DNA from 4 places in the Pseudolysinimonas kribbensis genome. Region 3 is predicted to be linked to each of the others. Evidence: predicted binding sites of a transcription regulator. Region 3 holds the regulator's gene; each other region holds the start of a gene.

Region 1 (7,439 bases), on a different contig from region 3:
ACGGGATGCCGTGCTCCTCGAGCGCCTGGCGGAAGCCGTTGATCCGGTGCTCGACGGTCGAGATCTGCAGATCCTCCTCGATCAGCAGCGGATCCCGGGCTCCGCGCTCGAGGACGGCGTTGGTCGTCATCCGGCCGCCGGCCTCGTTGTCGTTGGAGAAGAAATCCACCCCGAGCTCCGGGATCTCCCGGGTGGTCAGGACGAGGGGGATCCCGGCGCGCGTGAGCGCGGTCCACGGGTTCGCCCGCCCCTGCACGGGCACGCCGATGACCCCGTCGACGCCGGCGCGCAGCGCGGTCTCGATGGCGAGCCGTTCGCGCTCGGGGTCCTCGTCGGACAGCAGGAGCAGCAGGTTGTATCCGGCGGTGAACGCCTGGTCCTCGATCTCGCTGACGAGGTCGTTGAAGTAGGGATTGGCGATGTCGGTGACGACGACGCCGATCGTCTTCGGCGAGCCGAGCACGAGCGAGCGGGCGTGCACGTTGGGCACGTAGCCGATCCGCTCGGCCTCGGCCTTGATGCGGGCACGCGTGGCGGCGCTGACGCCGGGCATGTCGTTGAGGGCGCGGGAGACCGTGTTGGCGGAGAGGCCGACGGCCTCTGCGACGTCCTGGAGCGTGCGACGACGCTGCCCCCTGCTCCTCGCCACCATCGCCGCCTCCGCCTACTCCTTGAGCTCCAGGTAGATCCGCAGCAGCGGGGATTCCTGACCGGCCTTCTGCTCGACGCGCAGACGAAGCCAATGCCCGAACCGCTCGACGGGGATGGACAGGAGGCCGACCGCCTCGGATTGTACTGCCGAGACGGACTCGTGATCGATCCAGTTGATGCCGTCCGGTGAGATCTGGACGCGCATCTCGACCGTGCTGCCGGGGGCGGGGCGGAGGAACTGGACGTACCAGCGGGCCTCCCCGGCCCAGGCCGTCTCGAAGGGCTCGGTCTCGAGCACCTGCTCGAGCTCGGCACCGCGTTCGATGACGGCGCTCTGCGATTGACGCATGGTCGTGCTCACCAATCTGCCGAGATGACGACGGAGTCGAGGAAGAGGAAGTTGCGGTGCGGTCCGAGGGTGCGCACCGAGAAGTAGAAGTTCAGGAGGTTCTCCAGCGACTCGTACTTCTCGGCGTAGGGCGGCACCGGCACGTCGCGCAGGTCGTACACGTCGCTGTTGAACTGCAGCTCGACGTTCGAGCGGGTGCGGGTGTCGACCACGAAGCGCACGTAGTGCCAGTTGATCTTGGTCGGGACCTCGTTGTAGCAGGCCTCCTGCCGCACGTCGCTGAGGTACCGCCAGTCGTCCGGGTCCGGCGCGGTGAAGTCGGTGTAGGTGTCGTAGTCGTGCTTGCCCTCGAAGCGCTCGTGAGGAGTCGGCTCGGCGACGACCGGGTACATCCACTTCTGGACGATGTGGCCGTCCCAGTCGGTGTTCTGGAAGCGCATCACGTTGTGATAGCGCACCCCCTCGCTGCAGAGGTCGGTCGCGACGGTGAAGGCGCCGAACTGCGCTTCGGAGGGATGCGAGTTCGCATCCCACGTGATGTCGCCGTAGCTGTTGGCCTCCTCGCCGCCGCCGAGGTTCGCCTCCACCTTCCAGGCGACGTAGGCCTCGATCTGCAGCAGGCCGCGCCCACTCATCGTCAGCCGCCGGATCGCCGTCGAGGTGTGGCCCGGACGCCGGCGGGTGGCGAGCTTCATCGAGTACGTGCCGGTCATGCCGCCGTGCGTGCCGACGTCGAAGAAGTTCGCGTTCGACAGCTGCGGTGGGCGGAAGTCCCGGAAGTGGCGGTCGAGCGACTCGAGGGATCCGCGTCCGTCGTAGTTGCCGCCGAGCTCGACCCAGCCGTGGACTCCGTCGTTGAAGTCGTCGAAGGTCAGGATCCGGGACAACGGGTTGTATTTCGAGAGGCGCAGATCGGTGCTGCGCATCCCCTCGCGGACGCCGGCTGCGACGCTCGCGGTGTCGATGGACACGAGATGACTCCTTGGATCGTCGGGGCCGGCGCTCCATCGCGCGGCCCGTGCTGTCGCAAAGTTAGCGTTCTCGTTCACTCCTGTCAAAGACTGCCGGTCGGCGCGCCGCCAGGACGAGCAAGACGCGTGTTGCCCTGTAAACACAGGGATAGCGCGAGCGCTTGACATTTCTCGGAGGATCGGCGAGGGTGCATGAGCGATAATGTTTTCGAGGTCGACCCGGGCCTCCACCGCAACAGGATCGAAGCGGATCCGGACGGGAGATGTGCGTGCTCGGCTACGTGTTGCGGCGCCTGCTGCTCGCCGTCTTCGTCCTCTGGGGCGTCGCCACGGTGGTCTTCATCGTCGTGCGCATGGTCCCCGCGGATCCCGCCCTGCTCATCGCCGGAGAGACCGCCACCCCGCAGCAGCTGGCCGCGCTGCGTCACGACATGGGGCTGGATCAGCCGCTGATCCTGCAGTACCTGCAGTACCTCGGCAAGGCCGTGGTGGGCGACTTCGGGAACTCCTATCTGCAGAGCGTCCCCGCGATGTTCCTCATCGGGCAGGTCCTGCCGAACACCGCGCTGCTCGCCGTGCTCGCCTGCGCGCTCGCGCTCGTGGTGAGCTTCCCGCTGGGGCTCATCGCGGCGCTGCGGGTCAACGGCCTCGCCGATCGGGCGGTCACGACCTCGTCGCTCGTGGTGCAGGCCCTTCCGGGGTTCTGGGTCGGCGTCGTCCTGCTGCTGATCTTCTCCCGGACGCTGAAGTGGCTGCCGAGCGCCGGACTCACCAACGCCCAGAGCCTCATCCTGCCCGCGATCGTGCTCGCGCTGCCGTTCATCGCGATCCTGACCCGGCTGACGCGCAGCGGTCTGCTCGAGGTCGTCGGCGAGGGCTACATCCAGACGGCGCGGGCGAAGGGCCTGGCCGAGCGCACGGTGATCTTCCCGCACGCGATCCGCAACGCCACCATCCCGATCGTCACGGTCGTCGGCCTCGAATTCGGCACCCTGCTGGGCGGTGCCGTCATCACCGAGACCGTCTTCTCGTTCCCGGGGGTCGGACGGCTGCTGGTCACGTCCATCCAGACCCGCGACTACAACGTCGCCCAGGCCTGCGTCATCATCATCGCCGTCGCCTTCGTCCTCATCAACCTGCTCGTCGACCTGCTCTACGCCTACCTCGATCCGAGAATGAGGCTCGTCTCGTGACCACGTTGCCCCCCACCATCGCCGTGCAGACGGTGCAAGCCGGCCGGCGTCGCTCGCGCGGCGCGGTCGTGGCGCGGATCGTGATCCCGCTGCTCGTCATCGCGATCATGGCGATCGGGGCCGTTCTCGTGCCGATCCTGTACCACTACGACCCGCTGCACACCGACCTCCTCGTGCGCCTGAAGCCGCCGGGGACGGTCGTCTCCAACGGGTCGGTCGCGATCCTCGGCACCGACCAGGTCGGCTCCGACCTGTTCGCCGAGATGATGGACGGCACGCGGATCTCGCTGCTGGTCGGGGCGGCCACGCTGCTCATCGCAGGCGTCGTCGGGGTGCTGCTCGGTCTGCTGGCCGGGTACTTCGGGGGCTGGTTCGACACGGTCCTCATGCGCATCGCGGATGTCCAGCTCGCGTTCCCGTCGATCCTCCTGGCGATCCTGATCGCCTCCGTTCTCGGCCAGGGGGTCCTGAACGTGATCATCGTGCTGTCCATCGCGAACTGGGTGGTCTTCGCCCGCGTCACGCGCAGTCAGGTGATGAGCCTCAAAGGGCGCGAGTACGTGGAGGCGGCGCGCACCCTCGGCGCCGGTCACGCCCACCTGATCTTCCGCACCCTGCTGCCGGGCTGCGTGGCGCCGATCCTCGTGATCGCGACCGTCGAGTTCGGGCAGGTGATCCTCGCGGAGGCGGCCCTGTCGTTCCTCGGGGTCGGCGTGCCGCTCGGCACCCCGAGCCTCGGCAGCACGATCTCCAACGGCACCCAGTACCTCACGACCGCCTGGTGGATCTCCACCCTCCCCGGCGTCGCCCTGCTGATCCTGGTGCTCGCCACCGGCATCCTCGGCGACGCCCTCCGCGACCGCTTCGACCCGAGGCTGAGGAGCGCCTGATGACGATGACGCGCACCGCGGCGGTCGAGCCCGGCTCGGGCACCGAGCCGTTGCTGAGCGTGCAGAACCTGCAGGTGGAGTTCTCCACGTCGGCCGGGGTCGTGCGGGCGCTGGACGGCGTGAGCTTCGACGTGCACGCGGGGGAGACGCTCGCCGTGCTGGGGGAGTCCGGTTCGGGCAAGTCGGTCACGGCCCAGGCGATCATGGCCCTGCTGCCCAAGCCCGCCGGCTCGATCGCGGGCGGCCGGATCATCTACCGGGGCCGCGACCTGGCGCACGAGCCGGTCAAGCAGGTGCGCGAGCTCTGCGCGACCGAGATCGCGATGATCTTCCAGGACCCGCTGAGCTCGCTGAACCCCGTCTTCTCGATCGGCTACCAGGTCGCCGAGCCCTTCCGGCGCCGACAGGGCATGGGCAAGAAGGAGGCCTGGGCGCGGGCGCTCGACCTGCTCAAGCACGTCGGCATCCCGAACGCCGAGAAGCGGATCCGCGACTACCCGCATCAGTTCTCCGGCGGACAGCGCCAGCGGATCATGATCGCGATGGCGATCGCCCTCGGCCCGAGGCTGCTGATCGCCGACGAGCCGACGACGGCCCTCGACGTCACCGTCCAGAAGCAGATCATGAATCTGCTCGCCGACCTGCAGGCCGAGACCGGGATGGCGATGATCCTCATCAGCCACGACCTCGGTGTCGTCGCCGACGTCGCGGAGCGGACGGCGATCATGTACGCCGGCCGGATCGTGGAGACCGGGACGATCCGCGAGGTCTACGACCACCCGGCGCATCCCTACACCCGCGGCCTGCTGGACTCGATTCCGAGCACCAGCGACATCGGCAAGCGGCTCACCCCGATCGTCGGCTCCCCGCCCAATCTGCTCGCGCTGCCCGCGGGATGCAGCTTCCACCCACGCTGCCCCTTCGCCACCGACATCTGCCGGACGGTGGAGCCGCCGCTGCGGCAGCCGGTCGGCTGGCTTCCGGGGCATGAGGCGGCGTGCCACCGCTCGGAGGAGGTGCTCGCGCATGGCTGACACCGCGGGCGATCCGCCCCTGCTGCGGGTGACGCACCTCAAGGTCGCCTATCCGATCCGCTCCTCGGTCCTCATGCGATCGATCGGCGAGAACCTCGCGGTCAGCGACGTCAGCTTCGATGTGCGGGCCGGTGAGACGGTCGGACTGGTCGGGGAGTCCGGTTCGGGCAAGTCGACCATCGCGCGCACCGTCATCGGCCTCGTCAAGCCCAGCGACGGCGACATCGAATTCGAGGGCAGGAGCATCTCCGGGTACTCCTCGCGGCGCATGAAGGGCGTGCGCCGGGACATGCAGATGGTCTTCCAGGACCCTTACGCCTCACTGAACCCGCGGCTGACCGTGCGGGACCTCATCGCCGAGGCATGGCGCGTGCACCGCGGCATCGTGCCGAGCAATCGCTGGACCGCGGAGGCGAAGGAGCTGATGGAGCGCGTCGGGATGAACCCCGACTACGCCAGTCGCTACCCCCACCAGTTCTCGGGTGGTCAGCGTCAGCGCATCGGCATCGCCCGCGCCCTCGCGCTGCGGCCGAAGCTCATCATCTGCGACGAGGCGGTCTCCGCCCTGGACGTGTCCGTGCAGGCGCAGGTGCTGAATCTGCTGGACGACCTGCAGACCGAATTCGGGCTCGCCTACCTCTTCATCTCGCACGACCTCTCCGTGATCGAGCACCTGTGCGATCGCGTGCTCGTGCTCAACAAGGGCGTGGTCGTCGAGCAGAACGGAACACGCGAGCTGTTCGAGGACCCGCAGGACGAGTACACGAAGGCGTTGCTGGCCGCCGTCCCGGTGGTGCGCCCGTGGCTGGATCCGGCGTCATGAACTCCTCCCGGTCACCCGGGCGGACACCCCAACGCACCACCGTCAAGAAATCAAAGGAGATCGCAATGACATCCCCATTCCGCAAGGGGCTGCTGGGGCTCGCGGCCGCGACCGCGGCCGTCGCCCTCGCCCTCACCGGGTGCAGCTCCGGCGGCACCCCGTATACGTCGGGCGCGGCCCTCCCCGACGCCAAGCAGAACCTCACCTTCGTCCCCAACTACGCGGTGCCGAGCACCGATGTGACGAAGAACCCGCTCGAGATGGGCACGAACCAGGTGATGTCCAACGTCCTGCAGGCGCTGGTCAAGCTCAACGACAAGTCCGTCCCGGAGCCGCAGCTGGCGACATCGTGGGACTGGACCGACCCGACCACCCTGGTGTTCAAGCTGCGTAAGAACGTGAAGTTCAGCGACGGCGCCGACTTCACCGCCACGAACGTGAAGAACAGCTTCGACCGCTACATCGCCCAGAAGCAGGCGCTCGCGGCCGCCCTCTCCGTGATCACCTCCTACGAGGCGGACGACTCCGCCGGCACGTTCACGGTCCACACCAAGGCGCCGACGGGAACCCTCGTCGGCATCCTCGCGCTCGTCTACATCGGCGAGGGGGCCGCGACGGACGACGCCGCGTGGAGCAAGCCGGTCGGCACCGGCGCGTTCGTGCTCAGCGACTACGTGCCGAACGACCACGTCACGCTCACGCGGAACAAGAGCTACTGGGGCACCAAGGCGAAGCTCAAGACGGTGACCTTCAAGCTGATCACCGACACCAACGCGAAGATCACCGCGTTGTCCAACGGGCAGGTGCAGGTGCTGAACGACGTCACCAACGACCAGATCCCCACGGTCAAGGGGATGTCGAACGTCACCTTCACCCAGAGGTCCGGTCTGACGTACTACTTCCTGTGGTTCGAGAACCAGCACAAGCCGCTCGACGACGTGCGCGTCCGCAAGGCCATGTGGGAGGCGCTCGACCTGCCGACGATCGTGAAGAGCCTGTACGGCGAAACCGCGTCGACGATGGACTCCTTCTGCCCGTCGGCGGCCTTCGGCTGCCTGCCGGCCGAGGGGATGCCGAAGTACGACCCGGAGGACGCGAAGAAGCTCCTCGCCGACGCCGGGTACCCGAACGGCTTCAGCACCGACGTCATCTTCAGCACGGCCAACTCCGGGCTGAACGACCTGGCGACGGCGTTCGTCTCCGCCTGGAAGTCGGTGGGCATCACCGTCCAGCCGCGTGCGGAGGACGGCACGAGCTGGCTCGCCGACTTCACCGCTCTGAAGTGGGACATGGACCTCCAGCCCAACCAGACGATCACCGGGGATGCCGACTACACGCTGAACCGCCTGTACAGCTGCGCCGCGAAGCGGCTCGGGTACTGCAACCCGGACCTCGACGCGCTCATGACCAAGGCGCAGCAGGCGACCGATGCAGGGGAGCGCAAGGACCTGTACCAGAAGGTCGTGAACATCATGGCGAAGGACGTTCCGGCGATCCCGCTGTTCCAGTCCACGTCGAACGTCGCGGC
Region 2 (7,439 bases), on a different contig from region 3:
CGTCGACGCGGGCGTGATCACGGTCACCGGACTCGCACCGGATGCCGCAGCCACGGTCACCGTGACCGTGCGGCACGCCGGCTACACCGACGGCGTCTCCACCGTGACGGGCACCGCGCTCGCCGCGGGCGTCGCGCCCGCCTTCGCCGACGTCACGGCGACGGCCGACGGCTTCACGTTCACGATCGCGAACTACGACGCCGCGCTCGTCTACGAGACGCGACTGTCGCCGACGGGGGTCGTCGTGATCGACGGCACGGGCCACGGCGTCGTCTCGGGCGTCGGCGCGGGCGTGACCGTGACCCTGGACATCACGGCGACCGATCCCGGCGCGTCGATCGCCACGGCATCCACCGGTGCGACCGTGCTGCTGCCGACGACGGCGCCGGGACTCTCGGCCGCTACGCCGCTGGCGGGCGGATACCGCTTCGTGATCGAGGACTACGACCCCGGCCTCACCTACTCCTTCGTGCAGGCCGACGGCGGAACGGTGGTCCGCTCCGGCGACACCGTCACGGTCAGCGGCCTCGGCGCGGCGGTCACGTCGGTGACGACCGTGTCGGCGACCTCCGCAGGGCACACCGTCGCGGCCTCGACGGCGAGCGGCACCTCGTTCCCGAACGGCACGGCGCCCGGCATCGGGGCCGTCACCCGCACTCTCGACGGCTTCACCTTCACGTTCACGGCCGATCCGGCCGCGAGCTACACGGCGACCGCCGACGCGGGGACCGCCACGCTCAGCGGATCGACGGTGACCGTCACGGGCCTCGGCGCGGGTATCGGCACCACGGTGCACCTGACGGCGACGGTGCCGGGCTCACTCGACGCGACCTCGGACGTCGCCGGCACCGCGATCGCCCTCGGCGTCGCCCCGGTGCTCGGCGCCGCGATCTCGGCGCACGGTGGATTCGTCGTCGTGATCACGGACTACTCGGCGCTGGGCGGCTACCGGGTCGCCACGACCGCCGGTTCGGTCACGCGCTCCGGGGACCGCGTGACGGTCTCCGGTCTGGCGGCCGGCGCGAGCGCGACCGTCACGGTCACGGCCGTGCGGGGCGGTTACCGCGACGCCTCGGCCGCCCGGACCGGCAGCGCCATCGCGCCCGTCGTCCCCGCCGCCCCGACGACGACGGCAGCCGTGCCGACGCCGGCCGAACCCCGTGTGAGCTCCGCCGACGAGCCCACCGAGAGCAGCCAGGTCGGGGGAGCGGGCATCCCCGCGAGCCTGCGCGGCGTGAACCACTCGACCCCGGGCACCGGCACGGTCCAGTCCGGCGGCGACCCGGTCCCCTCGCGGATCTCCACGCACGCCGGCCGCACGGTGCTGACGACGGGCAACGGCCTGCGCATGACGGTCTCGGGTTGGCAGGACGGCCACCGGACACCGACGGGGCCGGATGGCGTGATCGAGATCGTGCGCGGCGGCAGCACGCAGATCGACGTGTCCGGACTGGCACCCGACTCCGAGGTCGTGACGTGGGGCATGTCGCACCTGCAGCAGCTCGTCGCGACGCGAACCGATCACGACGGGTCGCTCGCCCAGCTCGTGCGCCTGCCGTACAGCATGGCGCCCGGTGCGCACACGCTGATCGTGTCGGGAGTCGACGCCGAGGGTCACGACGTGACCATGCAGGTCGGCATCCGGGTGCTGCCGGTCGCGCACGACGCGCCGCCCGCTCCCGCCGCGGGAGGCAGCTGGTGGTGGCTCCTGCTCGTCGGGCTGATCGCCCTGCTGGCGCTCATCACGTGGTTCGTGATCGCGCGCCGTCGCCGCCACGACCGCGAAGCGCGAGTCGCGACCGGCACCCGCTGAGGTGACGCGAATGCCCCGTGCAGCCGTGCTGCAACGGGGCATTCGCGCGATCTCGCTGCCGGGTCAGGCGGCGGGGGTCTCCTCCACCGCGGGGGCCGGCGCGCCGTCGGCGAGCTGCGCGGTCGAGGTCTGGACCTCGATCTTGCGCGGCTTGGCCTTCTCGGCGATGGGGATGACGACGCTCAGCACGCCGTTCTCGTAGGACGCCGAGATGTTCGACGTCTCCACGCCCTGGCCGAGCGTGAACTGCCGCAGGAACGAGCCGCCGCTGCGCTCGCGGGCGAGCCACTTCACGCCCTCCTGGCTGCGGGGGGTGCGCTCGGCGCGGATCGTGAGCAGCTGACCGTCCACGTCGATGTCGACGCTGCCCGGGTCGACGCCCGGCAGGTCGGCGTTCAGCACGTAGTGGTCGCCGTCGCGGTAGAGGTCCATCGGCATCAGCCGCGGGCCGTGGCGCTGGTCGAGCAGCTGGCCGGCGACGCGGTCGATCGCCTGGAACGGGTCGAAGTACATGGCCATCGAATCCTCCTGAGACTCAACGATATGAGTCGGTATGACTCAACTTTGAAACAAGTTAGCACTCGGCACGGGGGAGTGCCAAGATCGCGCCGTGCGCCTACGGCGAACAGCGCAGAATGCCCGATCAGGGCCCGATCAGGGCCCGATCAGCGCCCGATCAGGACGCGGTCAGTGCCGGATCGGCGACGCGGCCCCCGCGGTCGCCTCGGCCGCCGCGATGAGCAGGCCCACGATCTCCGCGGCGGGGAGGTCGGTGGCGAGGGCGGCATCCACCATCTCCTGCTCGGCCATCGCGACCCAGGCTCTCAGCGCGATCCGCAGCCGCCGGCTGTCGGGTTCGCCGAGCTCGAGGAAGACCGAGACGGCGCGCTCGGCCTGGGCGTTGCGCGCCTCCTCGACGAGCTCGCGCACCTCGGGGGAGCCGCTCGCCGCGCCGCGCACGAGCGAGTAGAAGGTCGCGGGGTGCTCCCGCACGAACCCGACCACCCGATCCAACGTGTCGCGCAGACGATCCAGCGGCGCCAGCTCCGGCCGCGGCTCGGTGGCGCGCAGCATGCTGTCGCGCGCGGTGAGCACGATCGCGTGGTGCATGCCCTGCTTGGAGCCGAAGTAGTGGAAGAGCAGGGCCCGCGAGACGCCGGCCTGCTCCGAGAGGAGCTCCATCGTGACGTCCTCGAGCGGGGAGTGCGCGAGGGCGGCGACCCCGAGCGCGACGAGCTGCGCCCGCCGCTCGTCGGGGGTCAGCCGGGTGCGTCGTTCCTCCACCATGACCTCTCCACTGTCCCACCTATTGACAGGGTGTCAATAGCCGGTACGCTCGGAACCGGACGTCACAACCGAACAACTGGCTGGGCTGAGATCGAAGAGGATCGATGAAGCTCAAGAAGGTCACGGGCTCGTACGCCGGCCGCATCCTGCTCGCCGCGGTGCCCGTCGCGATCGTGTCCACCCTCGTCATCGGCGGCGTCGCGCAGGGCGCGGTGCCGGTGTCGATGACCATCTCCGGCAGCCAGTTCAAGATCGCCGCGTCGCAGCTCGACGGCACGAGCTTCTCGCAGTACGCGGGCGTCGCGACCGACACCGCGGGCAAGCAGCACGCCGTCGCGATCGCCAACATCGGCCAGGCCAAGCTCACGAACCTGTGCCAGTCGGTCGTGGCCGACACCCCGCTCGGCAAGGTCGGCGCGATCATCACGGCCGGCGGCGGCGGAACGCCCGCCGAGGCGACCGACCTGCAGATCGGCATGACCGACCTCAAGGGCAACACGAGCTTCGACGACGTGCGCATCGGGGTCGACGCCTCGACCGTGCAGACCAAGGCCAAGGGCGCCGTCGGCGACTTCGCCCAGGACTCGAGCGCTCTGCATATCACCGACCTCCAGCAGATCTCGTGGTCGACCACGGCCGCCGTGTTCACGCTGAACGGGATGCACATGCAGGTGACCACCGACGGCAAGGAGTGCTTCTAGGCATCGGCCGATCGGGAGGACGATGACATGACCGCGATCCGCATGACCCGCGCCGGAGGCGACACCGTGACCGGATTCCGCGTCTGGCGACGGGAGCGCCCGCTCGTCGGCGGCATCCTGCTCGCCCTCGCCGGCGTCGAGATGTTCTTCTCCGGCCAGCTCGACCTCGGCAACATCCACATCTCGATGGGCTTCGAGGGGTTCCAGGCGACGGTGATCCCGGCGCTCCTGGTACTGCTCGGTGTTCTGGCGATCGTGACGCCCGCGCAGCATCTCTTCTACGGCATCTTCGCGCTCGTGCTCGCTGTCTACTCGCTCGTCGGGGTCAACCTCGGCGGATTCCTGCTCGGGATGCTGCTGGGAGCCGTCGGCGGCGTCATCGTCGTCGCGTGGCGGGCCCGGGTCTCGTCCGCGGCGGACTCCGCCGAGGGCGTGGCGGCGGCGGAGAACGTCGCGACGCAGCCCCCCGCTGCGCCCGATCCCGAACCCGCGCATCGCGCCGGGCACGCCGGCGTCGTACATGCGGAGGCCGTCGACTACGCCACGCTCAAGGCCCGCGCCGCGGCGCGGCGCGGTGGCGCCGGCGCCTCCTCGTCCAAGAGGACCCCGGGGGAACCCCGCCCTTTCGTGCCGGGCCGGTCCTGACCGGCCGGCGCCGATTCAACCGGGCAGCGGCTCTGCTGCTCGTCGTGGCCTCGATCGCCTCGATCGGGGCGGCGCGCGCGCCGGGGGCGGCGGAGGGGTGCCTGCTCGGCATCATCTGCACGCCGTCGTCGCCGAGCCCGTCGCCGTCGCCCACCAGCGGTGGGGGTACCGGAACCGGCACGGGATCGGGCGGCGGGGGACTCGGCGGGCTGCTCGGCGGCGGTTCGTCGAGCGACCCGCAGGACAATGCCGGCGGTCTGCCGCCGGTCCCGCTGGTCGCCTCGCCCGACGACAGCATGACGTTCACGCTGCCGGCGGCGCAGCTCGGGGGATCGTCGATCTCGTTCGGCAGCATCCCGGTCGTATCGCTCGTGACCGTGCCGCTCAAGGACGGGTCGCGTACCACCGTCATCCGGCTGCAGGCGTCGAGCGTGACGATCAACGACTTCGTGCTCGACGTGCGCAAGACCGCGGGCGGCGACAGCGGCGTGACGACCTCGCGGCAGATGGTGCTGAGCGGACACGTCTCGGCCTACATCGACTCGGCGACCGCGACGCTGCCGGGCGGACTCGGCCTCACGCTCGGCGCGGACACCCCGCTGCCGGGCGACGAGCTGCCGCAGACCCTGCTCGGCGTGCACCTCGGACTCGTCGGGGTGATCTCCGACCGGATGACGATGACGCCGTCGCACCTCGTGGTGACCCAGGGCCACTGATCCGGCCGCGCACCGCTGACCCGCGGCGCGACCTCCCGCTTCGTCGCCTCCGGCTTCGTCGCCTCCCGCTTCGTCGAAAGTTCAGGATGCGGTCGCGCGCCGTGGCCCGGGACCTCGCGCCGCGCCGGCGTCATCCTGAACCTTTGACGGGCGGGGCGGGCGGGGCGACGCGGGGCGGGCGGGGCGACGCGGGCGACGCCGGGGGCGCCAGCCCGCATGGGCAGGGACGTCGCACCGGAGGCCGCGACGAGGCGTGGCGACGGGGCGACGCGGGACGCCGCGGGGCGATGGGAGGGGACGTCGCGACGACGCCGCGCTCAGTAGCCGATGAAGGTGTCGGTGCGCACCCGGCGCACGCCCGTGCCGCGCAGCGCGCGCTTGAGGGCGGAGACCGCCGCCGGCGCACCGGAGACGTAGGCGATGCGGTCGCGGGCATCCGGCACGTTGTCGTGGACGATGCCCGCGCTGAGCGCATCGCCCTGCACCCACGACCAGTGCTCCGGCAGCACGAGCGGGCGATCGGGGCAGACCACGACGACGCGCACGCCGGCGGCCTCGAGCTCGGCAGCGTACGCGAGCTCGGTCGCCGACGAGACGGCGTAGACCAGCACGACATCCCGCGGCTGCGGCTCGCCGGCGGCTTGCTGCAGCTGTCCGACGAACGGCGTGACGCCGATGCCGCCCGCGACGAGCAGGAGCTTCTGCGCCGGGTCGGCCGGCAGCGTGAAGTCGCCGCTGACCGAGGTCGCCGTGACCGGGGTGCCCGGTTCGAGCGCCATGAGCGCGGTCTTGAAGCTCGACGGCTTGTCGGGCAGCCGCACCCCGAACCGCACGCCGCCGGTCGCGGGCGCGGTGGCGATGCTGAAGACCCGCCGCCACCCGCGGGCGTCGGTGCCGCTGTGCGGGAGTGTGAGCTCCATGTACTGACCAGGGCGGAAGCGCACGGGCGCGGCCGGCCGGAAGGCGAAGTCCCAGCTGGTCGGCGTGAGCTGGCGCCGGCCCTCGAACTGCAGCCGGATGCCGCGCCGCTGCCCGACGAGGAAGGCGAGCAGGTTGCCGATCAGCAGCGCGAGCTGCGGCGAGCTGTAGAGCGGGCCGAGCGCGAACCCCACGCTCGAGATGAGGCCGACGAGCGCCGCCTCGGCCAGCTGCTGCCAGCGTCGCGGCGGCAGGGTGAGCGGCTCGCTCAGCATGAACCCGGTGAAGAACACCGTCGGCAGCGACAGCAACGACAGGCTCAGCACGTCGAGCGGGCCGGTGGCGCTCAGCAGCCCGCGCACCTGCCACACGACGACGACGGTGCCGACGAAGACCAGTCCGAGCCACAGACGGCGGGTGCGGAACAGGATGAGCAGGGCGCCGATCGCCGCGATCGGCACGAGGGGCGGCGTGGCCACCCACCAGGTCGCGAAGCCGAACGGCAGACCCGGGAATCCGACGATGAAGGCCGCCGCGGCCGCCGGGTTGAAGATGTGCCGCCCGCGCCACGCGAGCAGGTACTTCGTGGCCACGGCCACGAACGCGGCCAGCGCGAGCCCGAGCAGCGGCAGCACGTCGATCGACGGCGTGAAGATGAACAGCAGCAGGAGCGCCGTGATGATCGTGGAGCTCAGCTGCGGCCGGGTGCGGAAGATCAGCCCCGCGATCCCGTTCGTCAGGTACGAGACGACCAGCAGCACGGTCGCGCTGGCCAGCAGCGCCAGGGGGGAGAACGACACGGCCTCGGGCACGAAGGTCAGTACGAGCGCCGCGACGCCCAGCACGCTGAGCGAGATGATGACGAGGCCGTACATGGTGACGCGTCCGAGCACGCGGTCGAGCCAGGCGATCATGCGAAGACCTCTCCGGGAAGGTCGGGGGAGCGCTCCACGCGCCCGTCAGCGAACATCCTCACGTACTCCACGCCGTGGCGGTGCAGCAGGTTCGGATCGACGTCGAAGAACAGGGACGTGGCGATGCCGTCGGCGACCATCGCGGAGCCCGCCATCGCCCAGGTCGCGACGACGCCTCGCGTCGGCTCGCCGGTCACCGCGTCGAGCACGTGGTGCAGGCCGTCGCCCCATGCGCGGCGGGTGGTCGCGCTCGCCGCGATGGCCCGGTCCGTCGTCTCGACGACGCCGATGGCCTTCGACGGATCGGCGGGATGCTCGAGCGCGACCCGCATCGGCACGCCGCGGGGGCGCAGATCGCCGCTCGCATCCACGACCCAGCGCCCATGGCCGAGGTCGTCGAGCGCCTCGCCCACGAGGTCGACGAGCTGACCCTTGCCGGCCGCGC
Region 3 (7,439 bases):
GCGGTGTCGAAGGGATCTCCCGTCGGGGGCTCATCATCGGCGGCGGCGCGGCGGCGGCGGCCGCGACCCTCGGGGCCGCGTCGCCGGCGATGGCCGCATCAGCGGACAAGCCGACCGACGGCGGCGGCGACCTCCTGCTGGTCAACGGCAGGATCCACCTCGGCGACGAGCACGACACCGTCGTCGGCGAGGTGCGCATCCGGGACGGACGTTTCGTCGCGCTCGGCAAGGACGCCCAGAAGGCCGGCGGCCAGGCAACCCGCATCGATCTCGGCGGCCGCACCGTCATCCCGGGCATCGTCGACTCGCACAACCACATCGTGCTGGTGGGCAACCGGCCCGGGTATCACGAGCTGCTCGAGGACGTCTTCACGATCCCGGATGCCGTGGCGCGACTGCAGGCGCGCGCCGCTCACGTGCCGGCCGGCCAGTTCATCACGACGGTGGGGCCCATCTCGGCGATGCAGTTCCGCGAGGGACGGCTGCCGAACCTGACCGAGCTCAGCGCCGTCAACCGCCCGGTGTTCCTCGAGGCCGCACAGGGCGGCGTCGTCACGAACCAGCTCGGCAAGGACTACTTCGAGAGCAAGGGCATCGCGGTCGGAGCGACCGGAACGCTGAGCGGCAGCGCCTTCGGCACCGGCGCCGCCGGGCAGGCGCTCCTCGCGCTGCGGCAGGACTTCCTCACCGACGACAGCCGCGAGCGCACCACCCTCGGCGCCCTGCAGTACTACGCGGGGCTCGGCATCACGACGCACTTCGACTCCGGCGCCTTCCACACCGACGAGCCGAGCGGCGCCATCTTCAACGAGAACAAGTACACGATGCACAAGCCGTTCCTCGCGCTGAACCGGGCCCAGAAGCTGCCGGTGCGCCTGCGCGTGGACTTCGCCGAGGAGGACATGGATGCCTCGGTGCCGCAACTGACGCAGCGGCTGAAGGACTCGTTCCCGTTCTTCGGCAACGACATGCTCCGCACCGGTGCGATCGGCGAGTGGACGGCCGGCGGCCTCACCGGCATGGGAACGCCGGTCTGGCTCGAGGGCACGCGGGCGGTCGCGAAGGCGCGCTGGCGCAATGAGAACCACTCGCTGACGACCGCCGACTTCAAGGCCATCATCGACGGCTGGAACCAGGTCAACCAGGAGTTCCCGATCACGGACCTGCGGTGGGTCGTCGCGCATGTGCCGTTCATCACCGCCGAGTACGTGCAGAAGCTCAAGGGCCTCGGCGGCGGTCTCAAGGTCGGCTGGGGTGCGGTGCGCAGCGGCGCCCTGCAGGGTCCGCCCTACCGGACGATCCTGTCGAGCGGGATCCCGACGGCCTACCACTCCGACGGCGGTGACATCACCGTCATCAACCCCTGGCTGAACCTGTACACGATGGTCACGGGCAAGAACCTCCGCGGAGACCTCATCAACGAGGGGCAGGCGATCAGCCGCGTCGACGCCATCCGTCTCGCCACCTCGACGTCCTCGTGGTTCCTGCAGGAGGATGACCTGGGCGACGGGATCAAGGTCGGCAACCACGCGGATCTCGCCGTGCTCGACCGCGACTTCTTCTCGGTGCCCGAGTCGCAGATCACCGGCACGAAGTCGGTGCTCACCATCGTGGGCGGCGACATCGTGCACGATGCGGGCGTGCTGCCCGCACCGCGCGGCGGCTGGGAGGACGGGCTCCACCGGTACGGCCACTAGGGCGCCGGTCCGGTCGGCGGCGCGATGCCCGCCGCCGGCCGGACCCGCTCAGCCGCGCCCGACGGGAACTGCGAGGATCGGGTCATGCCGTCAGCGCTGCCCATCGCGGATCCCGCCCCGGCCGATGGGATGCTGCCCGCATCGGCGGCCGCGGGCTGGCGCGAGCGCGATCTGGGCGTCTACGTGCACGTGCCGTTCTGCCGGGTGCGTTGCGGGTACTGCGACTTCAACACGTACACGGCGCAGGAGATCCGGGGGGTCAGGCAGAGCGACTACCCCGGTCAGGCGATCGCCGAGCTGGACCTCGCACAGCGGGTGCTCGGTGCGATGGCGCGTCCCGCGGCGACGGTGTTCTTCGGCGGGGGCACGCCGACCCTGCTGCCGGCCGAGGCCCTCGGCCGGATGCTGGCCGGCATCCGGGATCGCTTCGGGCTCGCCCCCGGTGCGGAGGTCACGACCGAGGCGAACCCCGACTCGGTCGACGCCGCCGCGCTCGCGCAGCTCGCCGAGGCGGGCTTCACCCGCGTGAGCTTCGGCATGCAGTCGGCGGTGCCGCACGTGCTCGCCACCCTCGACCGCACGCACGACCCCGAGCGCATCCCCCTCGTCGTGCAGTGGGCGCGCGAGGCCGGGCTGCAGGTCAGCCTCGACCTCATCTACGGCACGCCGGGGGAGTCGCTCGAGGACTGGGCCGCGTCGATCGACCTCGCGCTCGCGCAGCGTCCGGATCACCTGAGCGCGTACGCGCTCATCGTCGAGCCCGGCACGCGCCTGCACCGCGACATCGCGCGCGGGCGCATCGCCCAGCCCGATGACGACCTCCAGGCCGACATGTACGACCTCGCCGACGAGCGGCTGACGGATGCCGGCCTCGCCTGGTACGAGGTGAGCAACTGGGCGACCGACCCCGCGCATCGCTCCCGGCACAACCTCGCCTACTGGACGGGGCAGGACTGGTGGGGCGTCGGCCCGGGCGCGCACAGCCACGTCGGCGGGGTGCGCTGGTGGAATGTCAAGCATCCGGCGGCGTACGCGGAGCGGATCGCGGGCGGAGCGTCACCGGCGGCGGGCCGCGAGACGCTGGACGACGACGCCCGGCGACTCGAGCGCATCCTGCTGGGCACGCGCATCGCCGACGGGCTGCCGATCGAGGCGCTCGAGCAGAACGGGCGCTCCGCGGTCGCGGCGCTCATCGCGGAGGGACTCGTCGACGGTCGCACGGCGATCGACGGTCGGGTCGCGCTCACCCGCCGGGGCCGGCTGCTCGCGGATGCCGTAGTGCGCCGCCTCACCTGACCCCCCCCGCGCGCAGAAGCGCCGGGCCCCGAAGGACCCGGCGCCTCGAGCGTCGCGCGCTACTTGATGACGCGGATCGCGAAGGGGTAGCGGTAGCTGGTCTTCTGGCCGCCGCTGAGCTGCACGCCGCCGATGATCGAGAAGATCAGGTTGACGATGAGCGCCGCCCAGGCGATGAGGCCGAGCAGGAGGCTGATGATCCAGCCGACGAACGGGATGAAGGCGAAGAAGATCGAGAGGATCCAGGCCGCGACGACGATCACCGAGATGTTGATCGTCCAGTTCAGGTTCTCCTTGCTCTGCTCGGCGATGCGCGGACCGCGGTCCTTGAACGCGAAGTAGAAGATCAGCGCCGGGATGAGAAGGATGATGTTGAGGAACGTCGCCAGCGTGGCGTACTGCTTGTCCTCGGCCTCCGAGAACGGAGCAGCCGGCTGCGGCTGAGGTGCAGGGGCGGCAGGCTCGGTCATGGGTAGTTGCCTTTCGTTGGGTGCTGTCGACTTCGACAGCGGGGAAAGTGCACGGGCTCGCGCTCGTCGCGTCCCGTGGGGAGCGGCACAAGCACGACCACAAGATAGCGGCACCGGGAACGGCGAGGCAACGATTTCGTCACGCGCCTGCGGCTACGATTGGCAGTCGGTATCGTCGAGTGCTAAGCGATGGAGGGCGGTGGCCATGGTCTCGGAACGCGGACTCGCAGTGCTCCGGGTCATCGTGCAGGACTACGTCGCCTCCCGTGAACCGGTCGGGTCGAAGTCGATCGTCGAGCGGCACGCCTTCGGGGTCTCGTCGGCGACCATCCGCAACGACATGGCGCTGCTCGAGGAGGAGGAGCTCATCGCGGCCCCGCACACCTCGTCCGGGCGGGTGCCGACCGACAAGGGCTACCGCGTCTTCGTCGACGAGCTGACCGAGCTGCGCCCGCTGACGAACGCGCAGCGCACGGCGATCGAGACGTTCCTCGGCGACGCGGTCGACCTCGACGACGTGCTCGCGCGCACCGTGCGCACCCTCTCGCAGCTCACGAACCAGGTCGCGCTCGCGCAGTACCCATCGTTCGGCAGCGCCCGGGTGCGGCACATCGAGGTGGTCGGACTCGCGCCCACCCGCCTCATGACCGTGCTGATCACCGACACCGGTCGGGTCGATCAGCGCCTCGTCGAGGTGCCGCAGCCGCTCGACGCGGAGGGCGTCGCCGCGCTGCGCGAGCGCCTCAACGAGCAGCTGGGCGGGCTCGCGCTCGCCGAGGCCGCGGGTCGGCTGCACGCGCTCCCGGATGCCTTCCCGCCCGAGCGCGCCGACGTCGTCAACGCCGTGGTCGGCAGCCTCGGCGAGCAGGTCGCCGCCAACCGGCAGGACCGCCTGGTGATGGCGGGGGCCGCGAACCTCGCCCGCACCGAGGGCGACTTCACCGGCAGCATCTTCCCCGTGCTCGAGGCGATCGAGCAGCAGGTCACGTTGCTGCACCTGTTCTCGGAGATGGAGCTCGAGGACGACGCGGTGCAGACGCGCATCGGCCGGGAGATGGCCGGGTACGGCCTCGGCGAGGCGAGCGTGGTCGCGAGCGGGTATACGGCATCCGGCGGCAGCGTCGCGCACCTCGGGGTGCTCGGCCCGACCCGCATGGACTATTCGAACAACATGGCAGCCGTCCGCGCGGTCGCGCGGTATCTCAGCCGGCTGCTCGGTGAGGACTAGATAACGCGTGGCTGACCACTACGAGACCCTCGGCGTCTCTCGCGATGCGAGCCCCGAGGAGATCAAGAAGGCGTACCGCCGGCTTGCACGGGAGCTGCATCCCGACGTCAATCCGAGCGAGGAGGCGTCCGAGCGCTTCAAGGGCGTGACGCACGCGTACGACGTGCTGAGCGATCCGGAGCAGCGCGAGCGCTACGACCTCGGCGGGTCCGGCAACCCGTTCAGCGGCGGCGCCAGCGGAGGCTTCGGGTTCGGCGACATCTTCGAGACGTTCTTCGGCGCGGCGCAGCAGCGCTCGAGCGGGCCGCGATCGCGCCGCGAGCGGGGTCAGGACGCCCTGCTGCGCATCGAGGTCGAGCTCGCCGACGTCGTGTTCGGCGTCGCGCGCGAGTTCGAGGTCGACACGGCCGTGGTCTGCCCGACCTGCTCCGGTTCGTGCTGCGCGCCCGGCACCCAGCCGGTGACCTGCGACATCTGCGGCGGCACGGGGTCGATCCAGCGCACCGTGCGCTCGCTTCTCGGCAACGTCATGACGTCGTCGCCGTGCGGCACGTGCCGCGGCTACGGCACCGTGATCCCGAACCCGTGCCCGACGTGCGCCGGCCAGGGTCGCGTGCGGGCCAAGCGCACCGTGCACGTCGACGTGCCCTCCGGCGTCGACACGGGGCTGCGGCTGCACCTGCCCGGCGAGGGCGAGGCCGGCCCCGCCGGCGGCCCGAACGGCGACCTCTATCTCGAGGTGAAGGTCAAGCATCACGACACGTTCAGCCGCAGCGGCGACGACCTGCTCGCGACGCTCGAGGTGCAGATGACGGATGCCGTGCTCGGCACCACCGCGACGCTGCAGGGGCTCGACGGCGAGGTCTCGGTCGAGGTGAAGCCGGGCACCCAGAGCGCCGACATCGTCACGGTCAAGGATCGTGGCATCACCCGGCTGCGCGGCGGCGGGCGGGGCGATCTGAAGGTCGGCATCCAGGTCGTCACTCCCGTGCGGCTGAACAGCAAGGAGCAGGAGCTCATGAAGCAGTTCGCGGCGTCGCGGCGCCCGGTGCCTCCCGAGTTCTCGACCTTCCAGCAGGGCCTGTTCGCGAAGCTGCGCGACCGCTTCCTCAACATCTGACGCCGCACGCCCGACGCCGCCGCGATCCGGTTCCCATTCCGAAATGCAGGAGCGGCGCGCCCTGCAAGCGGCTGACCGCCCGCGGACACGGCATCCGGGTGCCTTCCCTCCTGCATTTCGGAAGGGATGACTCGAGCGTCGCCCGCGAGTGGGAGGGTGGAGACGTGGCCTCCCTGTACCTGGATCCCGACCTGGAGCCGGCGGATGCCGAGGTCGGCGCCCGCGTGCGCCTGCGGGGTGACGAGGCGCGGCACGCGATCGCCGTCGCGCGCGTGCGCCCGGGGGAGCGGCTCGCCATCGCCGACGGCGCCGGGTTCGTGGTGCGGGGTCCCGTCGTCGACGTCGCCTCCGGTGAGCTCAGCATCGAGGTCGACGACGTGCAGCACGACCCGGAGCCCGAGCCGCGGCTCTGGCTCGCCCAGGCTCTCGCGAAGGGCGACCGCGACGAGCTCGCCATCCAGGCGGCGACCGAGCTCGGCGTGAGCGGCGTGATCCCCTGGCAGGCCGACCGGTCGGTGTCGCGCTGGGACGGTCCGAAGGCGGCGAAGGGACGGGAGCGCTGGGCGGCGATCGTGCGCGAGGCGACGAAGCAGTCGATCCGGTCGCGGGTTCCCGAGGTGCTGCCGCTCGGGTCGCCGCTGCCGGGGCTCGTGCTCGTGCTCGAGCCGGCCGCCGACCGGGCGTTGACCGCGGTCGAGCTGCCGGCGCAGGGCGACGTGACGCTCGTGGTCGGTCCGGAAGGGGGCCTCACCGCGAGAGAACTCGCGCTCGGCATGCCCGTGCGGCTCGGTGCGGAGGTGCTGCGCACCTCGACGGCCGGGCCCGCCGCGCTCGCCGTTCTGAACGCGCGCCTGGGCCGGTGGTGAACTCGCCCGCCCTCTCCGGGATGCCGCCGAGCGGCACGACGGTCCCCGCCCTGGTGCGCGCGGCGGCCGGCGATGACGAGCTCGAGGCCGTCTGGCTCAACGAGCTCGGCGGGCTCACCTATCGCGCCGGAGCCCGGTACCTGAAGTGGAGCCCGCCCGGCGGTCCCGACCTGACGGCGGAGCGCGCCCGGCTGGACTGGGCGTCGCCGTACCATCCCGTGCCGGAGGTGCTGCAACTGCGCGTCGACGCGGGTGCGCAGCTGCTCGTGACGCGAGCGCTGCCCGGGGCGAGCGCGGTGCTGCTCGAGCCCCGCATCGCCGCCCGCGCGCTCGGCGAGGGCCTGCGCGCCCTGCACGAGCACCTGCCGGTGGCGGCATGCCCGTTCAGCCGCTCGGCCGAGGAGCGCGGCGGCGTGAACCCTCCGCCGGTCGACGAGCCAGTGGTCGCCCACGGCGATCCGTGCGTTCCGAACACCCTCGTAGGCGCCGACGGCCGCTGGAGCGCACACGTCGACCTGGGGCGGCTGGGGCGCGCCGATCGCTGGGCCGACCTCGCGGTCGCCAGCGGCAACCTCGATCTGAACTTCGGTCCCGGGTGGCAGCCCGAGTTCTTCGCGGCGTACGGCATCGGGCGCGACGAGGAGCGCATCCGGTACTACCGGCGCCGGTGGGACACCGAAGCCGCCTGAATGTGATCCATCACATAGCCGTCGGCACGTGATGAAGCGCCGGAGTTTCGCCATTTGTGCCGGGACTCCCCGG
Region 4 (7,439 bases), on a different contig from region 3:
GTCGAAGTCCTTGACCGTGATGAGCCCGCGCAACCGGCCCTCGGCGTCGACGAGCGGCAGCTTCTCGATCTTGTGCTGCGCGAAGATCGCGACCGCGTCATCCGGGTCGATGCCCTCGGGAGCGGTGATGAGCGGCATCGTCGTCATCACGTCGCGCACGAGCGTGCTCGCCTTCTCGAACGGCGAGACGAAGCGCATGTCGCGATTGGTGATGATGCCCACCAGCCGGCCGTCGTCCTGCACGACGGGCAGGCCGGAGACCCGGAAGCGACCGCACAGCTCGTCGACCTCCGCGACCGTCGCGTCGGGGGTCGTCGTCACCGGATTGGTGATCATGCCCGACTCGGAGCGCTTGACCTTGTCGACGTGGGCCGCCTGGTCCTCGATCGACAGGTTGCGATGCAGCACGCCGAGACCGCCCTGCCGCGCCATGGCGACCGCCATGCGCGACTCGGTCACGGTGTCCATCGCGCTCGACACGAGCGGCGAGGCGAGGCTGATGCGGCGGGTGAGCCGGGATGCCGTGTCCGCCTCGCTCGGGATCACGTCGGTGTGACCCGGCAGCAGCATCACGTCGTCATAGGTGAGGCCGACGAAGGCGAACGGGTCGTGCTGTTCCATGGCTGTCCTCTGGGCCGAGTTCGGGAGTGCAGAAGCGCCCGGCTGCGACGGTGGAGACCGGTGTTCCATGCTAACGGGACAGCGGCTCCCGGCATTCCGCGGCACGGGCCCGGAACGCGGCGCGTTCAGAAGCGGACGGTGCCGCTCCGCGCGTACTTGTTGCTGCCGTCGTAGGCGTACACGCCGTAGCTCGCGACCGCCGGCGCATCCGACCGGTCGAGGTCGAGGGTGCCGCTCAGGCCGTCGTAGTCGATGTCGGGCTCCGTGCGCAGCACGTCGACGCACTCGGCGTAGCTGCCGCACTTGATGCCGCCGGTCGATGCCGCCACGAGGTGCGAGGCGACCGCCGGTCCGGCGTCGTCGTGGGCGAGGTCGGCGGCGAGCGCGGCGAGCACGACCGCGTCGTAGGTCTCGGGAGCGTACGCGAACGAGCCGAGCCCCGAGGTCGCGCCCTTCAGCTTGGCCTGGAACGCGGCGTCCGCTGCGGCGCCCTCCAAGATGCCCCGCACGCCGGCGAGCATGCCGCCCTGCAGCGCCTGCGAGTAGTCGGCCATGTTCTGGCCCGTGAGCCACAGCTTCGTGCCGCCGAGCCCCGCCGAGGAGAGCGCCGTGATGAGCGAGCGGCTCAGGTTGCCGTTGTCGGGCGTGGCCAGCACCACCGCATCCGGGGCCGCCGCCTTCGCCTGGCCGGCGATCGCCGCCGCATTCGCGCCCGAGAGCGGCACCGTGATGGATGCCGCGAGCGTGCCGCCGTGCGCCGCGAGCGCCGCCTTCAGGGGCGCGGCGATCGAGGCGCCGAGCGCCTCCTGGGTCGCGACGAGCACGACCTCCTTGGCGCCCTTGCCCGGGAGCAGCGACCCGAGCACGGTGCCCTCGTGCCCGAATGCCGGCACCGTGCGGAAGAAGTCGGGCTGATCCGCGAGCTGCGGGTATCCGGCCGCCGGCGAGATGAGCGGCACGCCGGCCTTCTGCGCCGGGTCGAGCAGTCGCTGCGCCAGCGCCGACGAGACGGGACCGACGACCACGTCGGCGTGGTTCTTCACGAGGTCGGCGAACGAGGCCTCGGCCGTGCGTGTGGATGCATCCCCGGAGTCTCGCGACACCAGCACGACGGGCTTGCCGTTGACGCCGCCCGCGGCGTTGATGTCGGTGACCGCCACCTTCACGGCGGCCGCCATGGGCGGAGTGATGTAGGTGCCGCCCCCCGTCGTCGGGAGGAGCGTCCCGATCGTGAGCGTGCCGTCGCCGGCCGGGCGCACGGTGGGCGTCGGCGTGGTCGTGGGGGTGGGCGTCGGCGCACTGGTGCACCCGGCGAGCAGGCCGGCGAGGGCGAGCAGGCCGAGTGCGGCAGCGCCGCGTACGCGGGGGACGCGCGGCATCGCCATCCTCTCGGGAAGGGTCTTACGGGCTGCGGCGACCCTATCGCGACGTCAGCGGATCTCCGGGGACGCCGGCAGCGGCACCGTGCCGCGTCGCCGGGATGCCGCGACGAGATCGACGGTCAGCAGCACGAGGGCCAGCCACACCATCCCGAATCCGATCCACCGCCCCGCCGGCATCGTCTCGTGCAGCAGCGCCACCCCGATGACGAACTGCAGCGTGGGGATGATGTACTGCGCGAGCCCGATGATCACGAGCGGCAGGCGGCGCGCCGAGCCGGCGAACATGAGCAGCGGGATGGCGGTGACCACCCCGGCGAGGAGCAGCGCCACCGTCTGCCCCGCCCCGTGCCGTCCGATCGCCAGACCCGTCCCTCCCGCGACGATCGCCAGCTGCACGAGCGCGAGCGGGGTCACCCACGCCGTCTCGAGCGTGAGGCCGCTCAGCGCATCGACCCCCGGTCCCACGCGCTTCTTCACGAGCCCGTACAACCCGAACGATGCGGCGAGACCGAGGGCGACCCACGGGACGGTGGCGCCGCCCACCGCGACGACCACGATCGCCACGACCGAGACGCCCACGGCGGTCCACTGCAGCGGACGCAGGCGTTCGCGCAGCACGAACACCCCGAGCAGCACCGTCACGATCGGGGTGATGAAGTATCCGAGCGCGGCGTCGACGACCTGTTGGGCGTCGATCGCGATGACGTAGATCTCCCAGTTCGCGAGGATCAGCACGCCGCTGAGGGCGAGGGCGAGCAGCACGCGCGGCGTGCGCACGATCCCGGCGATGCGCGGCCAGCCGCGCAGCACGGTGATCAGCAGCGCGCAGAACACCAGCGAGAGCAGCACGCGGAACGAGACGACCTCGTAGGCCGTCGCCGGGACGAGCAGGAGGAAGTAGAGCGGGAACAGGCCCCACAGCACGTTCGCCCCGACGGCGAGCGCGATCCCCCGACCAGACGCCGAAGGCCCCGCCGGTGCGGCGGGGCCTTCGGATGAGCTGCGGTTCGTCAGCCGACGATCGCGAGCACGTCGCGAGCCGACAGGACGAGCAGGTCGTCGCCGCCGAACTTGACCTCGGTGCCGCCGTACTTCGAGTACAGGACCTTGTCACCGACCTTGACGTCGAGCGGCACGCGGTTGCCGTTGTCATCGATGCGACCGGGGCCGACCGCCACGACCTCGCCCTCCTGGGGCTTCTCCTTCGCGGTGTCGGGGATCACGAGACCCGACGCGGTGACCTGCTCGGCTTCGACCTGCTTGATGACGATGCGATCCTCGAGCGGCTTGATGGAGACCGACACGTGTGACCTCTTTCTGAAAGTTCTAGGGTTGGCACACTCCGGTCGGGAGTGCCAGATCAACTGTAGCGCCTCGTTAGCACTCGTTCAATGCGACTGCCAGCCACCCCCGGTCGAGGGCGCAGGACCCCGCGTCGCCTCGGCCCAGGTCACGGGTTCAGGACCGGGTCGCGCCTCCCCCCTCCCCCCTCCCCTCTCCCCCCGTCAAAGGTTCAGGACCCCGGCGGCGCGTCTCGGCGATCGCGGCCCGGACGCGCCGCCCGATCCTCGACTTTCGACAGGATGGGGGGATGGACGCCGCCGAACTGCGCGCGCTGCTCACGCCCGAGGGGCTGCGGCTGCTCGACGAGGTGGGGCCGATCGACCGCACCGCCGACGTCGTGCGCCTCGTGTCGCGGCTGCGCGCCGACGGGCATCCGCCGGCTCTCGTCGCGGCCGTGCTGGAGCAGGCCCGGCTGCGCTCACGCGCCCGCGCGAAGTTCGGCGAGTTCGCCGACCGCATGCTGTTCACGCCCGATGGGCTCGAGCAGGCGACGCGGCTGCGGGTGGCCGCCGTGCACGCGGGGCGGTTCCGGGATGCCGGCATCGACGTCGTCGCGGACCTCGGCTGCGGCATCGGCGGCGACGCGATCGCCCTCGCCGGCCTCGACCTCGGCGTCGTCGCGGTCGAGCGCGACGAGGTCACCGCCGCCGTCGCCGCGTACAACCTCGCCCCCTTCCCCTCGGCCCGGGTCGAGGCGGGCGCCGCCGAGGAGGCCGACCTCGCCGCCGTCGGCGCGGTCTGGCTCGACCCCGCCCGCCGGTCCGAGGGCGTGCGGCGGCGCGACCCGGCCGCGTGGTCGCCGCCCCTGGACTGGTCGTTCGGCCTCGCCGATCGGCTGCCCGTCGGCGTCAAGCTCGGCCCCGGCATCGACCGCGACCTGCTGCCGGCCGGCGCGGAGTGGCAGTGGATTTCCGCCGACCGGGATGTCGTGGAGGCCGTCGTATGGGCCGGCGGCCTGCAGCGCGAGGGCATCGGTCGCGCGGCCCTCGTGCTGGGCGCGCACGGTGCGGCCGAGCTCACGGGGCCGCGGGATGCCGACGACGCGGAGGCCGGCGGGCTCGGCGAATACCTGGTGGAGCCCGACGGCGCCGTCATCCGGGCCCGCCTCATCGGCGACCTCGCGCGCGGTGTCGAGGGGCGGATGCTCGACCCGACGATCGCGTGGATCACTACGGACGCAGAGCCGACCACGCCGTTCGGGGCGGTGTTCCGCGTGCGCGAGCGTTTCGCGCTCGATGTGAGGACTCTCAAGAAGGAGCTCGCGGCCCGCGGGATCGGCACGCTCGAGATCAAGAAGCGCGGCGTCGACGTCGACCCGGCGGAGTTCCGCAAGCGGCTCGCGCTGCGGGGAGAGAACAGCGCCGTGCTGGTGCTGACGCGGATCGCCGGGGCGCGGGTGGCGATCCTGGCCGACCGCGTCTGAAGCCGGGTCTGAAGCCGACCCGCGGACTGAAGCCCCCCGGGAACGACGAAGGGGCCGGACTCGCGTCCGACCCCTTCGTACTGCTCGACTCAGTACGAGTTGAGGTTGCCCACCGAGGCCAGCGCCACGAGGCCGATGATCGTGAAGATCAGCACGAGGGCGGCGATCACGAGGCCCACGATGCTCAGGATGAGGCCGATGAGCTTCATCCAGTTCGGGGCCTGCGGCTCGCGGCCACGGGCGATCAGCGAGATGATCAGGCCGGCGATGGCGACGAGCAGGCCGAAGATGAAGACCCACGAGAAGACGACCGCGGCGATGCCGAGGATGAATCCCGTGAGGCTCAGGCCCTGCTTCACCGGGGTGCCCGGGGCGTAGGCCGGCGCTGCAGGGGCGGCCGGCGTTGCCGGCTGCTCGGGCGTCGGCGGAGGAGGAGTGGCGTCGCTCATGGGAGCTCCTTGTCTTGAGGCGTGCCTAATACGGGGTAATCCTGGCAGCGCCCTGGGAGGGCGTCAATGCGAACCGCCGTGCGGACCCAATGTGGATTCGATCAGTTCTCAGCTGCCGGAGAAGGATCCTGTCGAGGCGGCGATGCCGAACACGACGGCCAGGATGACGATGTACGCGACGATGAACAGCACCCAGAGGCCGACGACGACGTAGCCCACGATGACGCCGGCGAGCGCCATCCCGCGCCCGGCCTCGGCGGTCCGCTTGATCTGCGAGAGCGCGATGTGCCCGCAGATGATGCCGCCGACGGCGGTGATCCCGCTCACCAGGCCGACGAGCGACAGGATCATCGACACCAGCGCGAGCGTGTTGGTACGGGGACCGGCGACGTAGGCGGGAGGGTACGGCTGGCCGTAGACCGGCTGCCCGTACACCGGCTGGCCGGCCACCGGCTGGCCGTAGACGGGTTGACCCGGCATCGGCTGGCCCGGCACCTGCTGACCCGGCGCCTGCTGACCGTAGGGCGGCTGACCGGGCGCCGGCGGCACGGGCATCGCGGCCGGGTCTCCCGGCGGCACCGGGGGCGTGGGCGGGACGGGCGGCGTCGAATCGCTCATGGGGCTAAGCCTGCACCACGGTCGCGGGCAGGGTCGAGTCGGCGCCCACATCCCATCCGGACGGTGCCCGCCCGGCCATGACCAGCTGCGCGCCGACCGCGGCGATCATCGCGCCGTTGTCGGTGCACAGCGCGAGCGGCGGGATCCGGAGCGCGACACCGGATGCCGCGGCGCGTTCGGTCGCGACCTCCCGCAGCCGCGCGTTCGCGATCACGCCGCCGCCCAGCAGCAGTCGTGGCACCCCGAGCTCGCGGCAGGCGGCGAGCGCCTTCGCGGTGAGCACGTCGACCACGGCCTCCCGGAACGATGCCGCGACATCGGCGACGGGCACCGGCTCACCGCGCGCCTGGCACTGCTCGACGTAGCGCGCGACCGCCGTCTTGAGCCCCGAGAACGAGAAGTCGAACCGGTGGGCGGCCTGATCCTTGGCGGCCGTCAGGCCGCGCGGGAACGCGATCGCCGCCGGATCGCCGCCCGCGGCCGCGCGGTCGATCTGCGGCCCGCCGGGATAGGGCAGCCCGAGCAGCCGGGCGACCTTGTCGAAGGCCTCCCCCGCGGCGTCGTCGACCGTCTCGCCGAGCAGCTCGACGTCGTCGAGCAGGTCGCGCACGAGCAGCAGCGACGTGTGGCCGCCGGAGACCAGGAGCGCGACGGTGGGCAGCTCGAGCGGGCCGCCGCCGGCATCCGCGGGCCGCAGCAGGTCGACCCCGACGTGCCCGACCAGGTGGTTGACCGCGTAGAGCGGCCGGCCGAGCGCGATCGCGAGCGCCTTCGCGGCGCCGACGCCCACCATGAGGGCGCCCGCGAGCCCGGGTCCACTCGTCACCGCGACGGCGTCGACGTCGGAGAGCGCGACACCCGCCTCGGCGAGCGCGGCATCCAGGGTCGGGGTGAGCGCCTCGAGGTGGGCGCGTGCCGCGATCTCGGGCACGATGCCGCCGTAGCGGGCCTGCTCGTCCATCGAGGAGGCGATCGCGTTCGCGAGCAGCGTCGTGCCGCGCACGATGCCGACACCGGTCTCGTCGCAGCTGGTCTCGATCCCGAGGATCAGCGGCTCGCGGGTCACGACGCGGTCCTCCTCATCACCCAGGCGTCCTCGCCGTCGGGCTGGTAGTAATGCGGACGCACCGCGATGCGCTCGAATCCGAGCGAGGCGTAGAGGCCCTGCGCGATCCCGTTGCCGGCGCGCACCTCCAGGAACACCTCGTCGGCGCCGCGGCGGCCGGCCTCCGCGAGCAGCGCGTTCAGGAGCGCGCGGCCGATGCCGCGACCGCGCGCCGGCTCGGCGACCGTGAGGGTCTGGACGTCGCCCTGGTGTGATCCCTCGGGCGCCAGCAGCCCGCCGTATCCCTCGATGCCGGCGCCGCTCCCGTCGCCGCTCTCGTCGACCGCGACGAGGTAGTAGCCGTGCGGACCGCTCAACTCGGCGCGCATCGACGAGGTCGACCAGGCGTCGTCGGGGTAGCTGGCGCGCTCGATCGCCATGATCGCGTCGAGGTCGCTCGCCTCGGCGCGCCGCAGCACCGTCACGACCCCACCCGCTTCGGGACGGAGAGCGTGACATCCGGGGCGCGCAGGTACAGCGGCTCGACGGGGCCGAAG

Evidence for each region. The regulator HrcA, encoded in region 3, represses chaperone genes, less so after heat shock. The targets are predictions, from matches to a motif close to TTNGCACTCGNNNNNNNCGAGTGCNAA.
Region 1: a site for HrcA is predicted at 2,109-2,135, ahead of ABD285_RS07830 (DUF6772 family protein). Genes of this name have one in related genera too.
Region 2: a site for HrcA is predicted at 2,388-2,414, ahead of ABD285_RS00525 (Hsp20/alpha crystallin family protein). Genes of this name have one in related genera too.
Region 4: a site for HrcA is predicted at 3,381-3,407, ahead of groES (co-chaperone GroES). Genes of this name have one in related genera too.

What each region holds. Positions count from the first base shown of each region.
Region 1 covers NZ_BAAAQO010000003.1:255,984-263,422, forward strand. Annotated here, with positions in the region: gene ABD285_RS07820 (LacI family DNA-binding transcriptional regulator) at 1-649, opposite strand, end outside; gene ABD285_RS07825 (DUF6385 domain-containing protein) at 665-1,012, opposite strand; gene ABD285_RS07830 (DUF6772 family protein) at 1,009-1,971, opposite strand; gene ABD285_RS07835 (ABC transporter permease) at 2,241-3,164, shown strand; gene ABD285_RS07840 (ABC transporter permease) at 3,161-4,054, shown strand; gene ABD285_RS07845 (ABC transporter ATP-binding protein) at 4,054-5,088, shown strand; gene ABD285_RS07850 (ABC transporter ATP-binding protein) at 5,081-5,911, shown strand; gene ABD285_RS07855 (ABC transporter substrate-binding protein) at 5,977-7,439, shown strand, end outside.
Region 2 covers NZ_BAAAQO010000001.1:97,462-104,900, reverse strand. Annotated here, with positions in the region: gene ABD285_RS00530 (fibronectin type III domain-containing protein) at 1-1,813, shown strand, start outside; gene ABD285_RS00525 (Hsp20/alpha crystallin family protein) at 1,877-2,332, opposite strand; gene ABD285_RS00520 (TetR/AcrR family transcriptional regulator) at 2,501-3,100, opposite strand; gene ABD285_RS00515 (DUF6230 family protein) at 3,205-3,801, shown strand; gene ABD285_RS00510 (DUF6114 domain-containing protein) at 3,829-4,446, shown strand; gene ABD285_RS00505 (hypothetical protein) at 4,491-5,162, shown strand; gene ABD285_RS00500 (FAD-dependent oxidoreductase) at 5,480-6,994, opposite strand; gene ABD285_RS00495 (FAD:protein FMN transferase) at 6,991-7,439, opposite strand, start outside.
Region 3 covers NZ_BAAAQO010000004.1:550,506-557,944, reverse strand. Annotated here, with positions in the region: gene ABD285_RS13265 (amidohydrolase family protein) at 1-1,697, shown strand, start outside; gene hemW (radical SAM family heme chaperone HemW) at 1,782-2,993, shown strand; gene ABD285_RS13255 (DUF4870 domain-containing protein) at 3,053-3,463, opposite strand; gene hrcA (heat-inducible transcriptional repressor HrcA) at 3,669-4,691, shown strand; gene dnaJ (molecular chaperone DnaJ) at 4,699-5,811, shown strand; gene ABD285_RS13240 (16S rRNA (uracil(1498)-N(3))-methyltransferase) at 5,976-6,677, shown strand; gene ABD285_RS13235 (phosphotransferase) at 6,671-7,366, shown strand.
Region 4 covers NZ_BAAAQO010000002.1:1,159,480-1,166,918, reverse strand. Annotated here, with positions in the region: gene guaB (IMP dehydrogenase) at 1-621, opposite strand, end outside; gene ABD285_RS06420 (ABC transporter substrate-binding protein) at 747-2,000, opposite strand; gene rarD (EamA family transporter RarD) at 2,052-2,951, opposite strand; gene groES (co-chaperone GroES) at 3,014-3,307, opposite strand; gene ABD285_RS06405 (THUMP-like domain-containing protein) at 3,595-4,770, shown strand; gene ABD285_RS06400 (hypothetical protein) at 4,860-5,219, opposite strand; gene ABD285_RS06395 (DUF4190 domain-containing protein) at 5,328-5,837, opposite strand; gene tsaD (tRNA (adenosine(37)-N6)-threonylcarbamoyltransferase complex transferase subunit TsaD) at 5,842-6,903, opposite strand; gene rimI (ribosomal protein S18-alanine N-acetyltransferase) at 6,900-7,367, opposite strand; gene tsaB (tRNA (adenosine(37)-N6)-threonylcarbamoyltransferase complex dimerization subunit type 1 TsaB) at 7,364-7,439, opposite strand, start outside.